Regions from separate parts of the Streptomyces sp. NPDC002619 genome, predicted to be linked through region 2. Evidence: riboswitches for the same ligand, from Rfam matches in the RefSeq annotation. Region 2 holds a riboswitch; the other holds the start of a gene.
What was found. Region 2 has a riboswitch for cyclic di-AMP ahead of ACFYXB_RS30255 (M23 family metallopeptidase). Riboswitches for the same ligand answer to the same signal wherever they lie in the genome.
Positions count from the first base shown of each region.

Region 1 (3,397 bases), on a different contig from region 2:
GGAGTTCACCGAGCGCACGAGCGCCGGCCAGCGGACGCTCGACCCGTACTCGAGGCTGCTGGAGGAGAGGATCGTCTTCCTCGGCACATCGATCGACGACACGGCGGCCAACGACGTGATGGCGCAGTTCATGCACCTCGAGCACCACGATCCGGACCGGGACATCTCGCTGTACGTGAACTCCCCCGGCGGCTCGTTCAGCGCCATGGCGGCGATCTACGACACGATGCGCTACGTCGGCTGCGACGTGGAGACGATCTGCCTGGGGCAGGCCGGCTCGTCGGCGGCCTTGCTGGTCGCGGCCGGTACGCCGGGCAAGCGGTTCGCGCTGCCGGGCGCACGGATGGTGGTCCAGCAGCCGTCGCTGCCCGAGCCGGTGCAGGGGCAGCCGAGCGATCTCGTCATCCAGGCGGAGGAGTTGGGTCGGGTCCGGGTGCTGCTGGAAGGAATGCTCGTTCGGCACACCGGTCGTAGCGCGGAGCAGGTCCACGAGGACCTCGAACGGGATCTGATCCTGGACGCCCCGGGCGCGCTGGCGTATGGACTGGTGGACGGCATCATCCCCAGCCGCAAGGCCTCCCGCCGCACGCCCGACGCGGGGTGAGCGGCCGATGCTGCCACCGGAACTCCCGCCGCTGCCCGCCCTGACCCGCGCCGAGGGCGAGTTGATCGACCGTTACCTGGAAGTGGTCGACCTGCTGGGCCGGATCAATCCGGCGTCGGACGGGGACACGTATCGCGGGCTGCGGGCGGCCCAGGCGCTGGTGCGCAAGGCGGCGGAGCTGCAGGACGCGCTGGCGACGATGCATCAGCGGGGCGAGACGGAGCTGCATGCGGCCACGCTGGCACGGGCATTGCGGGTCCTGGACGGTGAGCGCCGCACGGCGCGGGTGTCTTTGCCGCCGCCCTGACGCATGGGCCGGCGCGGGCGTCCGGGACCGGGGTGCCGCACACTCGACGACCGGACACCCCGGCCCGAGTTGAAACGACCCAAACGACGTACCCCTGTTCGGCGTAGAAAAGCATTTTTTTTCGGCGTCGCGCGGGATGCGCGGGGCGCCCGCCGAGGGGCTCGGCGAGGTGCTCCCGCGCTGGTCCGAGGGCTCGTCAACTCCTGGACGAGGGTGCGAACAAGGCACCGTGGACCCGAACGGGCGAATGGTGAGTAACACCACAAATCCCCGGTTCCTTTGGGATTTTCGGACACGCGTGAGTGAGGATCCCTGTCTGACGACAAGCCCCCGCCACAGCGGCGGGGCGGTCCGGGCGGACGCCGAGTCCTGCCGCCGCCCGGATGACCGGTCGACGGCAGTGGATCGGCAGGAGTGGAGGACCCAGGCAAGACGGGTCGCCGGAACGGACGTTCGTTCGTCTGAAGGTTCGTTCCGACCGGCCCTTGGGGTGAAGCCGCGGCAACGCGGCCGGGCTACTTCGCCAGTCCGAATCCGACAGGTCATCCTTCACAGGCGGCTGACGAAGGGTTGCGCATGACTGCGCTCAATCGTGTCCCGTCGCTGATGGTCCGGGCTGGTACGGCCTCGGCGCTCACCATCGCCGCCATGGGCGGCTCGATCGTGGTTCCGGGCGTGGCCACGGACGCCGCCGCCGCGACGAGGGCGACGGCGACGAAGGCACTCCGGATCGCGGCCTCGATGAAGGGCTCCCCGTACCAGTGGGGTGCCACCGGGCCGCGCAGGTTCGACTGTTCCGGGCTCACGCTCTACTCGTTCAAGAAGGCGGGCAAGAGGCTGCCGCGGACGGCCGCCCAGCAGTACAACAGAACGCGTCATATCTCGGCCAGGAACCGCAAGGCCGGTGACCTGGTGTTCTTCCACTATGGCTCGAGCGTCTACCACGTCGGCATCTATGCCGGGAAGGGAAGGATCTGGCACGCGCCGAAGTCCGGTGACGTGGTGAGGCTGCAGAAGATCTGGACGCGGAGCGTCTGGTACGGCCGCGTGAGCTGAACTGCCCGAGGGCTGACGGCCGCAGGCGTGCGGCCCCGCCCTCGGCGACCGACCCAGCAGGAGCCGGAGAGTCTCACGGCTCCTGCTGGGTCGCCGTCGTGAGGGGCTGGGCCGGGACTGTCCAGGGGAGTTCGATGGAGACGGTCTTGCCGCCCTCGCGCGTGGGACGGACGCGCAGTTTGCCGCCGCATTCCGCGGTGAGCCAGCGGATGATGACCATGCCGCGTCCATTGTCCTGCTGGACGGCGGCGGGCAGTCTCTTGGGGAAGCGGGGATGACTGTCCGTGACGCCGATGCGGAGGTGTTCGTCACGGATGAGCACCATGTCCACCGTGAAGGTGGGTGACTGACCGAGGGTGTGCTGTACGGCGTTGGTGGTGAGTTCGGAGACGATGAGCCGGATGGTGTCGGCGACTTCCGTGTCCGCAGGCAGGCCCCACTCCGCGAGGGTGCCGAGTACGTAGGAGCGGGCCGCGGAGACCGAGGCGGGATCGCTCGGCAGAGTTACGGATGCTTCCAGATGGTCTGCCATGGCGACGTTGTCCCTTTCCCACGGGACCGCAGTCCGACACGGAGCGGATGGTTCGAGTACGGTCCCGGACTGGTGCTTCGTCGTCAGACTGCCATCACCACGTCGGTCACGGTGGCGATCCACCAAGATATGCATATATCTGTCGCTCAAAGCGGTGAACTCTGCGACGGCAGAGCGTATTTGGGCGGCACGTAAGGAGTAATGCCGAGTAAGGAGTAGCGCATGCAGCACGGTCCCGCGGTGCGCCGCCGGAAGCTGGGCGCCGAACTGCGCTCCCTGCGCACCGGTGCGGGTCTCACGAGCGGTGAGGCGGCCCGGATGGTGGGGTGGCACCAGTCGAAAGTGAGCCGTATCGAGACGGGTGCGAGCGGCGCGAAAGCGGCCGATGTGCGGTTACTCCTGGACGCCTATGGTGTGGCGGACGGTCAACTGCGCGAGCTGCTGCTGGCGTTGGCGGGCTCGGAGAACGGCTACGGCCGTCACCACTGGTGGCACGCCTATCGCGGGGTGCTGCCGCCCGCCTACCGGGACTTCATCAGCCTGGAGTCGCAGGCCAGCGGGATGCGCACGCTTGAGACGCTGGTGGTACCGGGGCTGTTGCAGACGCCTGAGTACGCGCGGGCGGTGACCCGGGCGGCCGTGGGCGAGCCGGACAGCGCTGCGGACGACCGGCTGGACACGCTGGTGGAGGTGCGGCTGGCCCGGCAGGACGTGCTGCGGTCGAATCCGCCGCTGGAGCTGAGCGCCGTACTGGACGAGGCGGTGTTGCGAAGGGATGTCGGCGGTCCGGACGTCATGGCGCGGCAGCTGAAGCGGCTGATGGAGGCGGCGCGCCTGCCTCAAGTGCGGCTGCAGGTGCTGCCGTTCGCGGCCGGTGCGCATATCGGAATCACCGGAC
Region 1 covers NZ_JBIAQV010000004.1:199,011-202,407, forward strand. The annotation lists gene ACFYXB_RS10240 (ATP-dependent Clp protease proteolytic subunit) at 1-604, shown strand, start outside; gene ACFYXB_RS10245 (hypothetical protein) at 612-911, shown strand; cyclic di-AMP (ydaO/yuaA leader) riboswitch at 1,291-1,485, shown strand; gene ACFYXB_RS10250 (C40 family peptidase) at 1,488-1,967, shown strand; gene ACFYXB_RS10255 (ATP-binding protein) at 2,041-2,499, opposite strand; gene ACFYXB_RS10260 (helix-turn-helix transcriptional regulator) at 2,722-3,397, shown strand, end outside.
Region 1: linked by a shared signal. The riboswitch ahead of ACFYXB_RS10250 (C40 family peptidase) and the one ahead of ACFYXB_RS30255 (M23 family metallopeptidase) in region 2 are both predicted to bind cyclic di-AMP.

Region 2 (3,397 bases):
GCGGTGTCGACGAAGTTGCCGCCGGCGGCCGTGTAGGCGTCGAGCACGCCGAAGGACGTCGTCTCGTCGGCGGTCCAGCCGAAGACGTTGCCGCCGAGGGCAAGCGGGAAGACCTCGAGGTCGGAGGAGCCGAGTTTGCGCAGAGAAGTCATGCTTCAATTCAACGCACGGACCGGAGCGCCCGATTCCGCCGGCGCCGGAAAGATCCAGTAAACACCTGACCGGCGGCCCAGACGTCGGGGGGTTGTCGTCAGGACCGCCGGGGATCAGGAAGGTGCGTCAGGGGGTGAGGCCCTTGTCGCGCAGCCACGGCATCGGGTCGATGCCCGTGGCCTGGCCGCCGGGGTGGACCTCGAGGTGCAGGTGCGGGCCGGTGACGTTGCCGGTGGCGCCGACGCGGCCGATGACGTCGCCGGTGTTGACCTTCTGGCCGACGCTGACGTTGATCGAGGACTGGTGGCAGAACCACAGCTCGGTGCCGTCGTCGAGGGTGAGGATCGTGCGGTAGCCGTACGCGCCGGCCCAGCCCGCCTCGGTGATCGTGCCGGTGTGGATGGCCTTGATCAGGGTGCCCGTGGGGGCGGCGAAGTCTAGGCCGGTGTGGTAGCCGGAGGACCACATGGAGCCGGCCTGGCCGAAGGTGCCGGTGATCGTGTACGAGGAGGTCGGCAGCGTGAACTGCTTGGCCAGCGCGGCGAGGCGCTCCTCCTCGGCCTTCTTCTTGGCGGCTGCCTCCGCGGCGGCCTTGGCGTCGGCGGCCTTCGCCGCGGCAGCCTGCTCCGCCTTGGCGGCCTCTTCCGCGACCTGCTTGTCGGCGGCGGCCACGGCAGCGGCGGCGGCCTTGGTCTCGACCTGGCCCTGCTGCTGCTCGGCCTGGGCCATGATCCGGTTGCGCAGGGCCTCACCGGCGTCGGTGGTGCCCTTGGCGGTGTCGGCCTGGGTCACGCCGACAGTGCTGAGGGCGGCGGTGGAGCCGGAGCTCTTGGGCGCGTCGGAGGAGGGCGCGTCGCTCAGCAGGGAGCTGACGGAGGGCAGGTCGGGCATGGAGATGGACACCGGAGCCTTGCCGGTGTTGGCGCTGGCCATGCCGCCCGCACCGACGGCGGCTATGACACCGACGCCGAGGACCGTGGAGCTGCGGGCGAGTCCGCCACCGCGCTGCTTGCCGACGCGGTGCCGGCCACGCAGGGGGCGGATGGATTCCTCGGTGGGGTTCCACTCCTCCCAGGGCCCCTCGTCGGCGCGCGGACCGTCGTACCCGAAGGTCTCGGTGCTGCGCTGGCTCGGTACGAACGGGGCTGCTGGAGCAGGCCGGTTGGACGCCACTCGGGCGTACTCCTTTCCTTCCTTCGCCTACCGGGTTAGCTGACGGGTTCGGAGCAGGAAGGTCTCCTACGCGCGTATACCGGCCGTGACTTCACGGCGGCATCCGCGTGATTCACCCCAAGGTGGTGGTTCCCCGGTTCCCTCGCGGGATTCGGCGCGTGCGCACGGAGCCGCCTCTTGTGACGGCTGGGACGACCGCGCTGCGTTATCGAACGTTAATAGACTCGGAGGGCAGATTCCAAGCCGTTCCGCGTGATCATTAACGTTTTCGGTACGGACTTACGGGCCACGACTGGTGAAAATCGGGCGAGTTGACCGCCGCCCTACCACCGCCAGGGAATTTCACAGAGCCTGACGGTGTATCAGTTGTTATCGGAGGGCTTCTACCCGATCACCACCCGTGACAACGATCAAGGACGCCGTACGGCCAGCAGCGCCATGTCGTCCGTCATCCCGCCCCCCGAGTGCCGCCGCACCTCCTCGGCGAGCACCCCGAGCAGCGTGCACGGATCGTCGAAGGTACGCCCGGCCAGCCGCCGCTCGGGGTCGTAGAACCAGCCGTGCGCGTCGCGGGCCTCGGTCAGACCGTCGGTGTACAGCAGCAGCGTGGCCCCGCACGGGAAGCCGGTCTCCTCGGCACGGTCGGGCCACACACCCAGCTCGCCCATGCCGAGCGGCAGCGCGCGCTCCCCGGTGAGCAGCGCCTTCAGCCGGCCGTCGGCATGCAGGAGCAGGGGCGGCGGATGCCCCCGGTTGAGGAACCGGACCGCTTCGTCGCCGTGCGGGATCTCGACGAGGACGGCCGTCGTGAACCCCTCATAGGTGTCGATCCCTTCGCGGCGCGTATCTTCCCGAGTCAGCGCCCGCTCCAGCCGCTGCGCCACCGCCTCCAGCGTGGCCTCCTGCTCTGCGGCCTCCCGGAAGGCCCCGATCACGACCGCGACGGCCGCCACGGCTCCCATGCCCTTCCCGCGTACGTCCCCGACGATGATCCGCACGCCGTGCGGGCTGTCCTGCACCGCGTACAGGTCACCGCCGATGAACGCGCCCGCCTGCGCCGCCTCGTACCGCGCCGCGATCTCGAACCCACCGATGTGCTCGGCGGGTTCGGGCAGTACGGCGCGCTGGGCGGCCTCGGCGATCTCGCGGGCGGAGGCCAGCCGCTTGTCACCGAGGCGGACGACGCGGTTGATGCCGACGGCCAGCAGGGCGACCGTCGCCACGGTGACGTCCTCGGTGACGGACCCGGCACTCGTCTGGGAGCTGAACCCGGCATGCACCGCGAGGGTGCCGGCGGCGGCCGCCACCCCGGTGACGACGGTGGCGCGGAGCGAGGTGAGGGGGGCGGCGACGAGCGGGGCGGCCGTGAAGAACGGGGCGGCGGTGAATTCCATCGGGGTGAGGACGCCGTACAGGATTCCGCCGACGACCAGCAGCGCGGGCAGTATCCGCACGAGCGACCGCGCCAGCGAGGTCCGCCGCTCCACGCGCTCCTCGTGGACGCCGCGCAGGCCCGTGCCGGGCACGGGATCGCCGGGCAGCCGCCCGCCGGCCCTGGCGTACGGCCCCTCGTCCACCTCACCAGAGCGCACTGCTCGTCTCCCGCGTCTCGGCATACGTCCGTCCAGGTTTGCCGGGGCGGATGCGGGCGGCGAGCGCTGTGGGCCGACCGGATGAGCGGGTGTGACGGGAAACACGGAAGCCGCGGGAAATGCCGTGGCAAAACACTCAGGGCCGGAATCCAATTTCTGGATTCCGGCCCTGAGCCTTCAGTAGCGGGGACAGGATTTGAACCTGCGACCTCTGGGTTATGAGCCCAGCGAGCTACCGAGCTGCTCCACCCCGCGTCGTTGAAACCAGTGTACGCCATGCGAAGGACCCCGAGCGCACGGGTTTAATTCCGGCGCCCGTGGTCAGCCCAGCAGGTGCCGGTTCGGCTCCTTGGCCCGGGCCTCGTACTCCGGCAGTACGACGACGTCGGCGCCCTCGGCCGCGAGCAGCCCGCTGCCGTCGGCGCCCGCCACGAACGTGTCCGGCTCCCGCCAGGCCGTGACCACGCGCCGTACTCCCG
Region 2 covers NZ_JBIAQV010000024.1:96,618-100,014, reverse strand. The annotation lists gene ACFYXB_RS30260 (aldo/keto reductase) at 1-152, opposite strand, end outside; gene ACFYXB_RS30255 (M23 family metallopeptidase) at 280-1,326, opposite strand; cyclic di-AMP (ydaO/yuaA leader) riboswitch at 1,334-1,493, opposite strand; gene ACFYXB_RS30250 (PP2C family protein-serine/threonine phosphatase) at 1,737-2,918, opposite strand; tRNA gene ACFYXB_RS30245 (tRNA-Met) at 3,100-3,173, opposite strand; gene ACFYXB_RS30240 (dihydrofolate reductase family protein) at 3,240-3,397, opposite strand, start outside.